4 regions of the Rahnella sp. CG8 genome follow, and region 4 is predicted to be linked to each of the others. Evidence: predicted binding sites of a transcription regulator. Region 4 holds the regulator's gene; each other region holds the start of a gene.
The links. Region 4 encodes PurR, which represses purine synthesis genes. Its sites were predicted from a motif close to CANGCAAACGTTTGCNTG; they were not measured.
Positions count from the first base shown of each region.

Region 1 (3,136 bases), on a different contig from region 4:
TCACGGCGAACCTGGATAAAGTGCAGCAGGATACTCAGGCACGCCTCGACAACCGTCGTGTTGGTGAGATTGATGTTCAGAGCGGTGCAGATGATACCGGCCTGCCGGTGCTGATTGTTCGTGAGAGCTACGGTGTTGTGTGGGATCGCCTGCCAAATGCCCTGACAAAAGTCGGCATGAAAGTGACCGACAGCAGCCGTCCGCAAGGCACATTGTCTGTGACCTACAAACCGCTGAATGACGATGCGTGGCAGACACTGGGTGCGAAAGATCCGGGGCTGACTTCCGGTGATTACAAACTTCAGGTTGGCGACCTCGACAACCGTAGTAGTTTGCAGTTCCTTGATCCAAAAGGACATGCTCTCAGCCAGTCGCAGAACGATGCGATGGTGGCGGTCATGCAGGCCGCGTTTAGCCAGAGTAACGCAAAATAATACCAAGGGGCTCCGGCCCCTTTTTACATCTGTTTTTTCCACTGGAGTAAGTAAAGATGCAAAAGTTAGCTGAGTTGTATCGCGGCAAGGCGAAAACCGTCTACACCACCGAAAACCCGGACCTTCTGGTACTGGAGTTCCGTAACGATACGTCAGCACTGGATGGTCAGCGTATTGAGCAGTTCGACCGTAAAGGCATGGTTAACAATAAATTTAACCATTTCATCATGGCTAAGCTGGAAGAAGCCGGTATTCCTACTCAAATGGAACGCCTGCTGTCTGACACCGAAGTGCTGGTGAAAAAACTGGATATGGTCCCGGTTGAATGCGTGATCCGTAACCGTGCTGCTGGTTCGCTGGTAAAACGTCTGGGCATTGAAGAAGGTCTGGAACTGAACCCACCGTTGTTCGATTTGTTCCTCAAAAATGACGCCATGCACGACCCGATGATCAACGAATCGTATTGCAAGACGTTTGGCTGGGTGAACGAAGAAAACCTCGCGCGCATGAAAGAGCTGAGCTACAAAGCCAACGACGTGCTGAGCAAACTGTTTGATGATGCCGGTCTGATCCTGGTCGACTTCAAACTGGAATTCGGTCTGTTCAACGGGGAAGTGGTGCTCGGTGATGAGTTCTCTCCTGACGGCAGCCGCCTGTGGGATAAAGAAACCCTGAACAAAATGGACAAAGACCGTTACCGCCAGAGCCTGGGTGGCCTGATCGAAGCTTACGAAGAAGTCGCTCACCGTATCGGTGTGAAACTGGACTAAGCTGCACGTTATTTTTTTAGCCAGACTACGCAATCGTTTACGCGGTATGCACTAAACGGGTGATGGCCTCCGTCACCCGTTCTCTTTCCTGCATTTAATTTTCTTGTTTTAACACTGATTCCTTTCATTTAATTCCTCCGCCACTAAACTTACGTCCTTTCGCAGATGGTATTAACTGCGTGTGCTGGCTAGTCTTAAAAAAACAGGTTGGAGGTATCTATGCGTTGGCAAGGGCGTCGCGAAAGCGACAATGTAGAAGACAGACGCGGACAGGGATCTAACGGCGGCGGTTTAGGCGGCGGAGGAATGCGCCTGCCGATCCGTGGCAAAAGCGGTATCGTGATCATCATCGTGGTGCTGGTGGCCGGGTATTACGGTATCGACCTCACTCCGCTGATTGACGGCGGTCAGTCCGGCGGCATGCAGCAAACACAGTCACAATCCATCAGCCCGAAAGATGACGAGCAGGCAAAATTCACCTCGGTGATCCTCGCTTCGACGGAAGACACCTGGAAAGAGATTTTCCAGCGGCAGGGCATGACTTATCGTGAACCCAAACTGGTGATGTATCGCGGCGCGACCCGCACCGGTTGTGGCACCGGCCAGTCAGTGATGGGGCCGTTCTATTGTCCGGCGGACAGCACGGTGTATATCGATCTGTCGTTCTATCAGGAATTGCAGAACAAACTCGGCGCGGGCGGTGATTTTGCGCAGGGCTATGTGGTGGCGCACGAAGTCGGCCACCATGTGCAGAATTTGCTGGGCACCGAACGCAAGGTTCGCGAGATGCAGCAGGGCGCGTCGCAGACTGTGGTAAATCAGTTGTCGGTGAAAATGGAATTACAGGCTGACTGTTACGCCGGTGTCTGGGGGCACGCGATGCAGCAGCAAAATGTTCTCGAAGAGGGCGATCTGAAAGAAGCGCTGGATGCCGCGCAGGCCATCGGCGATGACCGGTTGCAACAGCAAAGTCAGGGGCGCGTGGTGCCGGACAGCTTCACTCACGGTACTTCCCAGCAGCGTTATACCTGGTTCAAACGCGGCTTCGATACCGGTAATCCGGATCAGTGTAATACCTTTGCCAGCCGCTGATTAAGTGGCAGGAAGCGCTGGTCTGCTGCTAAAAACTGTTCAATAATCAATGACCGATCCAGAGAGGCTCCCCGGGCCTCTCTTTCATTTTCATGTTGAACCGCTGGGAATGCCATGGCTTTTCTCGATCCAACCCTATTGATCTTACTTGTTTTCGCTGGTCTGGGCATTATCAGCCACAACAGCGCCGTCACCATCGCAATGTTCTTCCTCCTCACGGTGCGTATTACGCCACTGAACAGTTTTTTTCCGTGGATAGAAAAATACGGCCTGACTATCGGCATTATTATTCTGACCATTGGCGTGATGGCGCCGATTGCCAGCGGAAAAATCAGCGCCAGCACCATGGTGCATTCTTTCCTCCACTGGAAATCTATTGTCGCCATTCTGGTGGGTGTGCTGGTGTCGTGGCTTGGCGGACGTGGCCTGACGCTGATGGGTACGCAGCCGCATCTGGTGGCTGGCCTGTTAGTCGGCACCGTGCTGGGCGTGGCGTTGTTTAAAGGCGTACCGGTCGGGCCGCTGATTGCTGCCGGTCTGTTATCGATGATTGTCGGGAAAACCTGACATGTCTGCGACGTTGCTACAGCAGCAGATGCAGCGGCTGGGTGTCCGGCGTTTGCTGGTGTTCAGTGGCGGGACGCAGTGGTGTGAACAACAGGCTGTTCTGTTCGCTGCCCAAAGTGCCGGTGACTGGCTGTGGCTGAGTGATTCACCGCCTGATGGCGTCACATCCTGCCCGCCTTCAGTTGCGCAGACGTTGCTCGGACAGGACATTTTTCACGGTGTGTTTGATGCGCGTTATGGCCTCAATGCCGAGGCGCTGGCGGTATTTTCCGG
Region 1 is NZ_JABAED010000004.1:196,822-199,957, forward strand. It holds gene bamC (outer membrane protein assembly factor BamC) at 1-434, shown strand, start outside; gene purC (phosphoribosylaminoimidazolesuccinocarboxamide synthase) at 491-1,204, shown strand; gene ypfJ (KPN_02809 family neutral zinc metallopeptidase) at 1,424-2,296, shown strand; gene HGO41_RS05815 (DUF441 domain-containing protein) at 2,411-2,863, shown strand; gene HGO41_RS05820 (tRNA(Met) cytidine acetyltransferase TmcA) at 2,865-3,136, shown strand, end outside.
Region 1: ypfJ (KPN_02809 family neutral zinc metallopeptidase) is a predicted target of PurR. The motif match lies at 1,231-1,248, and genes of this name have one in related genera.

Region 2 (3,136 bases), on a different contig from region 4:
CTTCGCTGACCACGAAACACTCCATTGCCATCACACCGACATAATTCAGTTCGTTCATGATCGCTGACAGCATGTTTTCTGCCTGCTGTTGCAGGGCGGCATCCGGCTGCGGCAGCACAACACTGGTGCGCAGAATGCCGTCCTGATGCAGGTTATGGGTCAGCGGATAAAACACGGTTTTACCATCGTGACCTCGCGCGCCCACCAGCGAAACTTCACCGGAGAAGTTGATACCCTGCTCAACGATGCATTCGCCATAGCAATCCTGCGGCAGGGTATTTTCTTCACCAGAACGCAGACGCCACTGACCCCGGCCGTCGTACCCGCCGACGCGACGTTTCACAATCGCCAGTTGGCCAAGCCGGGAGAATACCTGCGGCCATTCGGCGGCATCGGCCAGCAATTGCCACGGCGCAGTCGCCAGACCGAGCTGGTCGAGCAACTGTTTTTGCGTCAGGCGATCGGCCAGACGCGGGAAAATGTCGCGGTTAACGAACGCATTGTGCGTCGCCAGTTCGCGGGTCAGCGCCGTTTCCGGCCAGCGTTCGATTTCAGCGGTGATCACGCTTTGCTGATACGGCACGGCTTCCGGTTCAGCATCAAGGCCGACAGGATAGACGGCGATGCCCAGCGGTTCACCGGCCTGACGCAGCATTCGGCCTAACTGGCCGTTTCCGAGTACGCAAACCGGTTTCATGCTTCCTCCCGCGGGTCGGGGTTATTCAGCACTTCGTCAGTTTGTGCGGTGCGCCACGCGGCCAGGTTTTTGGCAATCTCAGCATCGTGCAGTGCAAGAATCTGTGCCGCCAGCAATGCGGCGTTTGCGGCACCGGCTTTACCGATCGCCAGCGTACCGACCGGAATACCACGCGGCATTTGCACAATGGAATAGAGACTGTCGATGCCACTGAGTGCAGCACTTTGCACCGGCACGCCCAGCACCGGCACCAGCGTTTTCGCCGCCAGCATGCCCGGTAAATGCGCTGCGCCACCGGCACCCGCGATGATCACATCAAAACCGTTAGCGGAAGCCTGCTCAGCGAAAGTAAACAATTTGTCCGGCGTACGGTGAGCGGAGACGATATCGACATGGAAAGGAATATTCAGCGTTGTGAGGACGTCGGCGGCGAACTGCATGGTCGCCCAGTCACTTTTAGACCCCATAACGATGGCGATTTTTGCCGGGGTAACGTTGGATGACATGTCTGTAAAGCTCCTGTGATTCGGAAATAGAAACTGCGAGGGCGCAAATGATAGCACGCTCCGTGAGGGAGGAAAACGGTTGCGTCGCCGGAAAACGGCGCATTTTTGATGAGAAGTTGGCGGCAGATTTGTATAATCCAAACCAATATATTAATGACAAACTTCATTGGAAACTGATTTATGACGCAGGCTTTACTGGCACCGATTTATGATTTTCTTCACTGTGAAACACCCGCTCTGTGGGTGGATGTGGCGCTGGAAAATCAGACGGTGATGCTGATCGACCACGCTAACTGTGAAAAGAAAGCGGCGGCCACGGCGATGAGCCTGATGACCAAATATCTGGATCGCACCGAGCTGCTGTTTTGTGCGGCGCGTCTGGCGCGTGAAGAGCTTCATCACTTCGAACAAGTGGTGGAAATCATGCAAAAGCGCAATATTACTTATACCCAGCTTTCCCCCTCGCGCTACGCCAGCGGTATGATCAAACATACCCGTCATCACGATGATCTGAATATTCTGGTCGACCGGCTGATTATCGGGGCGTACATAGAAGCGCGATCCTGTGAGCGTTTTGCCAAAATTGCGCCGCATCTCGACGAAACCTTGTCGCGTTTTTACACCTCATTGCTGCGTTCAGAATCACGGCATTTTGCCGATTATCTGGCGCTGGCGGAGCAATATGCCGGAACGGATATCAGTGAGCGGGTAGAGGAGTTTGGCAGGATTGAAGCGGAACTGATCCTCACGCCGGACGAACAATTCCGCTTCCATTCAGGCGTACCCGTTACCCTTCATACTTCGGGCTGCTGATGCGTTGACTGCGCTCATTCACCCCGGTCACTTAGTCAGCTAAGCTCCCAGGGATTCATGAGCTTGTCGCCTTCCAGCAACTCAAATTATTTTGGGTAACTTTGAGGTGACTCAAAACGGGAAGCTGATCAGCTCGACGTTATCGGCGGTGACTTTCACCATCGAGCCTTCTTCGTGCCATGCGCCGAGTACCACGCGGTGGCCGGTTTTATTCCCCAGCGGCACATCGTGAATTGCCGGACGATGGGTGTGACCGTGAATCATCCACTCCACGCCTGCCATCTGCATTTCGCTGACCACCGCCTGCGGGTTCACATCCATAATTTCCAGTGATTTGCCCTGGTTTGACGCCTTGCTGTTGGCGCGCATTCTGGCGGCAATCGCCAGTCGCCATTTCAGCGGCAGCATCAGGAAAAGTTTCTGGATCAGCGGGTTGTGGACTTTTTTGCGGAAGTTCTGATACGCGACATCGTCGGTGCACAGTGTATCGCCGTGCAGGATCAGGACGCGGCGTCCGTACAGTTCCAGCACTTTTTTCTCCGGCAGCAACGTCATCAGGCTCTCGCGGGCGAAACGTCTGCCGAGCAGAAAATCGCGGTTGCCGTGAATGAAGAAGCAGGGCACACCTTGCTGGTGTAACTGATTCAGTGCCGCCGAGATTTCAGCGTGAAGCGGCTGCGGATCGTCGTCGCCAATCCAGGCTTCGAACAGGTCACCGAGAATGTACAGGGCGTCGGCCTGCGGCGCATCTTCACGTAGAAAACGCAGAAAACCGGCAGTGATTGCCGGTTCCTGTGCGCAAAGATGGATATCTGCGATAAAAAACGTGGTCATCCCGACGTTGATTATTCGCTGACTGTGACGCTTTTGATCACAACATCTTCTTTTGGAACGTCCTGGTGCATACCGCTGCGGCCGGTTTTGACGGCTTTGATCGCGTCAACCACGTCCTGACCTTCAACCACTTCTGCGAATACGCAGTAGCCCCAACCCTGTGCGTTTTTGCCACTGTGGTTCAGGAAGTCGTTGTCAGTTACGTTGATGAAGAACTGTGCCGTGGCGGAATGCGGATCGTTGGTACGCGCCATCGCCAGCGTGCCTTTGGTGTTTTTCAGGCCGT
Region 2 is NZ_JABAED010000004.1:168,236-171,371, forward strand. It holds gene purK (5-(carboxyamino)imidazole ribonucleotide synthase) at 1-697, opposite strand, end outside; gene purE (5-(carboxyamino)imidazole ribonucleotide mutase) at 694-1,203, opposite strand; gene HGO41_RS05685 (MiaE family protein) at 1,384-2,016, shown strand; gene lpxH (UDP-2,3-diacylglucosamine diphosphatase) at 2,128-2,850, opposite strand; gene ppiB (peptidylprolyl isomerase B) at 2,862-3,136, opposite strand, start outside.
Region 2: purE (5-(carboxyamino)imidazole ribonucleotide mutase) is a predicted target of PurR. The motif match lies at 1,272-1,289, and genes of this name have one in related genera.

Region 3 (3,136 bases), on a different contig from region 4:
TCAACAATCTGTTGAGAGGTGGTGCCACGCACGATGGAGTCATCCACCAGCAACACGTTTTTATCACGGAATTCAGCGCGGTTAGCGTTCAGTTTACGGCGTACAGATTTACGGCGTTCCTGCTGGCCCGGCATGATAAAGGTACGGCCGACATAGCGGTTTTTCACAAATCCCTGACGGTACGGTTTATCCAGGATGCGGGCGATTTCCAGCGCGATATCGCAGGAGGTTTCCGGGATCGGGATCACCACGTCAATATCCAGGTCTTCCCATTCACGGGCAATTTTCGCGCCCAGCTTTTCACCCATACGAACACGGGCGCTGTAGACGGAAATTTTATCGATGAAGGAATCCGGACGCGCGAAATACACGTATTCGAACAGGCACGGATTGTACTGCGGGTTCTCGGCACACATACGGGTGAACAACTGACCTTTTTCGGTGATATACACCGCTTCACCCGGCGCAACATCGCGCAGGAACTCAAAGCCCAGCGTATCGAGTGCCACACTCTCAGAAGCCACCATGTACTCATTACGGCCATCTTCCAGCGTACGTTTACCGATAACCAGCGGACGGATACCGTGCGGGTCACGGAACGCCAGCATGCCATGACCGATAATCATCGCCACACACGCGTAGGCACCACGGATTTTCAGATTCACTGCGGCAACCGCAGCAAAAATGTTGTCAGCTTCCAGCGGGTAATGCTGGAAACGATCCAGTTCACTCGCCAGGATATTGAGCAGGATCTCAGAATCGGACGTGGTGTTCACATGACGGCGCTGGCCTTCGAACAGGTTGCTGCGCAATTCGTGAGCATTGGTCAGGTTGCCGTTATGGGCAAGGGTAATGCCGAACGGAGAGTTGACGTAAAAGGGTTGAGCTTCTGAAGCGCTGGAACTGCCAGCCGTTGGGTAGCGCACATGGCCGATACCCATGTTGCCCTGTAAGCGTTGCATATGGCGGGCTTCGAAAACATCCTTCACCAGGCCATTCGCTTTACGTAAACGGAAGTTATTATTCGCGTCGATGGTGGTGATGCCTGCGGCATCCTGACCACGGTGTTGTAACACCGTTAACGCGTCATAAATCGACTGGTTTACCGGCATGAAACCGGCGATACCGACAATACCGCACATGTTGTCTTTTCCTCTTCAGCGCTGCCAAAACTAAATATGTTTTGGCAAGAAACTCGACGTGCTCTGCAGGTAGTCAAAGAACCACCTGATGATATAACTGAACTGTGGGATCAACTGGGATTGTTTCCAGTCTTCACTTTGCGAAAAACCGGTAAAAGTATCGAGGAAGAACAGCATCGCGGAGACAATTAACACCCCGCGCAGTGCGCCGAAGCACACACCTAACACCCTGTCAGTGCCGGACAACCCGGTTCTTTCAACCAGTGAACCAATCACATAGTTGACAATTGCACCTACGATCAACGTCGCGATGAACAAGATGGCAATTGCGATCCCGTTTCGAACTAACTCATCTTCGAAACGTGTGAAGTAGATGGCGAGGTAAGGGTAATAATGGCTGGCAACAAAAAAGGCGCAAGCCCAGGTTACCAGCGATAAAGCCTCACGAACAAAGCCACGGATCAAACTGACTAAAGCAGAAAATCCGATAACCGCAATAATGACGTAATCAATCCAGACCATTAACTATTCCAGTGTCTAATCCAGTCACATCTGCCCCGGCATCCAGTTCGCGGCGAATTCTAACAGAAAAAGAAAACGTTTGCGTAGGGGAAATCAGCCGGTCAGACAAATTAATAATAGCGATTAAAAAAACCTCAATCGCAGCATAAACCTATAAAAATCCAACCAGAGGATCTTATAGAAAAAGGGCACAAATCGCTTGTGCCCTCCGTGGTATTTTTTATGTTTTAACGACTCCCTCCCCTGCGAAGGGGAGGGTTGGGGTGGGGTATTAATGGCAACGTTGAATCTGGCGTTGCCCGCTAAACCCCCTCCCCGCCTCCCCCTTCGCAGGGGGAGGAGCAAAGTCAGTGTGCGGAGTAAGCGCGAACCTGCCCACCCAATCCGCTCAGCTGTTGCAGTTGCGGAAGTGACGCTTCGAGTTTTTGCTTCGAGGCATCCGGGCCGACGTACAGGCGCGTGATCTGCCCCTGTACCGGTGTTGCAGGCACTGTGTAAGCACGGAAACCAGACAACCGCAGATTCGCCACAATCTCATTGGCTTTGGCGGCATTTTTCAATGCGCCAAGCTGCACCACATAAGACTGCCCTGTCGGCGCTTTTTCTGCCGGCGCAGCCTTCGGCTGTTCAACCGGTTTTGGCTGTTCAGCAACGGCCTTCGGTTGTTCAACCGGTTTTGGCTGTTCGACCGGCTTCGGTTTCACCGTTGGCTTCGCTTCCACCATCGGTTTCGGTTCGATCACTTTGGGTTTTTGAGGAGCAGGCTGCACCGGTTTTTTCTGCTCAGGCAGTGTGGTGACCGGCGGCGCTTCTATCGTGGTATTACCCGGCGCCACATTGCCATGATTGGCGGCGTTGGTGTTATTGGCAGGACTTGTATCGTCCTGTTCACCATTCATCATCTGATCGGCACCTTCCGGCGGCTGAGCAGGCAAAGATTGCGTGACCGGTGGCACCGAGTCCTGTTCCTCAACATCACCCGGTTTTGGCACCAATGGAATAGACGCAAATTCGTCTTCGTAATGCTTTTTCTTGCCGTCGAGTAAACCAGGCAAAATGATGACACCCAGTGCCACCAGAATGACCGTCCCGACCAGACGATTTTGAAACTTACTTGCCACTGGTTTTCCCCGTGTCTATAGCATCCATTACGTGAGCTACGGTATGGAACGAGCCGCAGACAATCACAATATCCTGAGGAGCCGCCTCCTGCATAGCCTGTTTCCAGGCAGACTCCACATCATCAAACTGGCGCGCCTGCGGCAGATGGACGGTCAGTTCTTCGACACTGGCCCCGCGCGGGCCTTCCAGCGGCGCGCAATACCATTCATCCACCTGCGGCGACAGGCAAGCCAGCGTACCGGCAATATCTTTGTCTTTCAACATTCCGACGACGGCACGCACTTTGCCACCCTTTCGCGGCTGTTCCGCCAGACGTCCGGCCAGATACGCTGCCGCATGCGGATTGTGCG
Region 3 is NZ_JABAED010000001.1:340,586-343,721, reverse strand. It holds gene purF (amidophosphoribosyltransferase) at 1-1,142, opposite strand, end outside; gene cvpA (colicin V production protein) at 1,173-1,664, opposite strand; gene dedD (cell division protein DedD) at 2,012-2,785, opposite strand; gene folC (bifunctional tetrahydrofolate synthase/dihydrofolate synthase) at 2,775-3,136, opposite strand, start outside.
Region 3: cvpA (colicin V production protein) is a predicted target of PurR. The motif match lies at 1,733-1,750, and genes of this name have one in related genera.

Region 4 (3,136 bases):
AGTAAAAAAACTAAAATCGCGCCAGTGACAGAACAAAAAATTCAGGACAAGAATTCGAAGAAGAAAGTTAAAAGTACCGAACTGGCTAAACGAAAGACCACGACGGAGAAAAGTGTCAAAACGACCCGGGCCGAAAGTAAAAAAGAAAAGACACTGAAGACCACGCGGGCCGAAAGCAAAACAGAGAAACACGCCAAAACCCGTTCACTCGCGAAAAACAGCACGGAAAGGGTCAGTAAAAAAGAAGCGTATGGCCGGCACCGTAAAGGTAAAAAGCCCGAAGAAGACAGCAAACCGATTACGCTAAGTGCAACGCATAAAAAACGCTATCAGCATGCCCAGCAAACGGCGATGACCAAACTGATGCATCAGGTAGGAAAACCATATCGCTGGGGCGGAACCTCGCCGAATACCGGTTTTGATTGCAGCGGCTTAGTCTATTACGCCTACAAAGATTTGATCCGTATTAAAATGCCACGCACAGCGAATGAAATGTATCACCTGCGCGATGCGGCTCCGGTCAAACGCGGCGAACTTGAAAGCGGTGATCTGGTGTTCTTCAGAATCAATAACCGCGGCGCTGCAGACCATGTTGGTGTTTACGTGGGGAACGGCAAGTTTATTCAGTCTCCAAGAACGGGCGAAGACATTAAAATCACCTCTCTCGGCGACGATTACTGGCAAGATCATTATGTGGGTGCACGCCGGGTAATGACGCCGAAAACGATCCGATAATAAACAATTCGTTAAGTCTGAAGTTTCGCTAATCAGCCATTGAATAGCATTTAACGAAGAGTTTCTGCAGGGAAGAGTATCGGCGGTAACGGCCACTGCGTAAAATTGAAAAGGGCGATTCCTGTAACAGGAATCGCCCTTTTTTATAGCGGTTCACTTACTGAATCAGTTCATCACCGCAGTGAAGCTGAAAGCGATAATCATAAGCAAAGCGCATACCGTGGTGATCAACGATAATTTCAGGTTGCTGTCCATCAAACCCCCCTTTCGGATCAAATTGTGGCATTTTTTAAGCCACACTAATTGTGTGCCAGCGCATTTTCGCATAATTAACATTTAAAATCTTGTGCTGAATGACAATGTATCCCTGAGAATTTTACTTCCACTTTCCTGCATTATAAGAGAAAATTGTCGGTTAACACGCCTGTGTGCCGGTTGATTTCACCCGAGAGCATTTCACGCCTCATTCTGAAGAATCCACCCAACGATTTCACTGCCCTTTTAGAAGCCAGCAGTGAGATCCACGCAAGCAAACGATTAACATAATGCTAACGTGCTGAAACACGTGAGTTCAGGAGTCATTGTTTACATGGCAACGATTAAAGATGTCGCAAAGCGCGCTGGCGTTTCCACTACAACCGTGTCGCACGTCATCAATAAAACACGTTTCGTCGCCGAAGAAACCAAAGAAGCGGTTCTCCTTGCAATCAAAGAGTTACATTACTCGCCGAGTGCTGTAGCCCGCAGTCTGAAGGTCAATAACACCAAAACGATCGGTCTGCTTGCCACCTCCAGCGAAGCGCCCTATTTTGCCGAAGTGATTGAAGCCGTAGAAAACAGCTGCTTCTCCAAAGGCTATACGCTGATTTTGTGTAACTCGCATAATAATCTGGAAAAACAACAAGCCTACCTGCAAATGCTGGCGCAAAAACGCGTCGATGGCTTGCTGGTGATGTGCGCGGAATATCCTGATGAGTTGCTCAATATGCTCGAGGAGCACCGTTCGATCCCAATGGTGGTCATGGACTGGGGCGAAGCGCGTAAGAACTTCACCGACAGCATTATTGATAATGCTTTCGAAGGGGGTTACATGGCCGGGCGTTATCTGATTGAACGCGGTCATCGTGATATTGGGGTGATCCCGGGCCAACTGGCACGTAATACCGGCGGTGGCCGCTTCCAGGGTTTTGTGAAAGCACTGACTGAAGCCAATATTCCGCTGCGTGACGAATGGGTGGTTCAGGGCGATTTCGAGCCGGAATCGGGCTATCAGGCGATGCATAAAATTCTGATGCAGAAGCACCGCCCGACTGCCGTATTCTGTGGTGGCGATGTGATGGCAATGGGCGCAATCTGTGCCGCAGACGAACTGGGCCTGCGCGTTCCTCAGGATATTTCCGTGATCGGTTACGACAATGTGCGTAACGCCCGTTACTTCTCCCCCGCGCTGACAACCGTGCATCAGCCGAAAGAACGTCTGGGTGAAATGGCCTTTACCATGTTGCTGGACAGAATTGTCAGTAAGCGTGAAGAGTCTCAGACCATTGAGGTGCATCCGAAACTGGTCGAACGCCGTTCCGTAGCCGATGGTCCGTACCGCGATTACCGCCGTTAACAGATATCGAACGCCTGCAGATGCAGGCGTTTTTTTCTAATCACGCAGCCATTCCTGATTCATGGTTTCTGTATCGCCCATATATTCCAGCAACCAGGCCAGCGAGGGTGACGGATTGCTTTGATCCCACGTCAGGCAACACGGGCTGTCGGGAAACGTATTTTCCAGCGTCAGCACCTGCAACTTTTTCTGTTCTATCCACGGCGTGACGCGATGAACCGGCATCATACCCACGCATAAGCCTTCGGTCAGGCATTCCAGCGCACAGGTCCAGTCTGGCACGACCAGCCGCCGCTGGTTATCAAGCGTCCATGTATCCCGCTTAGGCAATGTCCGGGAGGTGTCTTCCAGACAGAGTGCAGGATAAGGCCGCAACTCATCATCATTCAGCGCGCCGGATAACTGAGCCAGCAGATGTTGCGGGCTGACGACGCAATGCCAGTCCATAAATCCCATGTCACGAAAACTGAAGCCCCCGCCAACCGGTACCGCGCGTGTAGCACCGATCGCCACGTCTGCCCGCCCGTCAACCAGCGCATCCCAGACACCATTAAACACTTCTGAGTGAATAATGAGTTCGGTGTCCGCAAAATGGCGGTAGAAATCGAGCACCAGACGCCGTGTCCGTGCGGGTTTTACAATCCGGTCAACCGCCACACGTAATTCGCCGCGCCAGCCGTTCGCCACCTGCTGACACTGCCGGCGCGTGGCTATCATTTTTTTTGTCAGAATCCGCGCTTCATCGACAAAAACCTTTCCCGCAGGCGTCAGTACCACGTCACGATG
Region 4 is NZ_JABAED010000023.1:66,391-69,526, reverse strand. It holds gene HGO41_RS19440 (C40 family peptidase) at 1-735, shown strand, start outside; gene cydH (cytochrome bd-I oxidase subunit CydH) at 901-990, opposite strand; gene purR (HTH-type transcriptional repressor PurR) at 1,325-2,350, shown strand; gene punR (DNA-binding transcriptional activator PunR) at 2,387-3,136, opposite strand, start outside.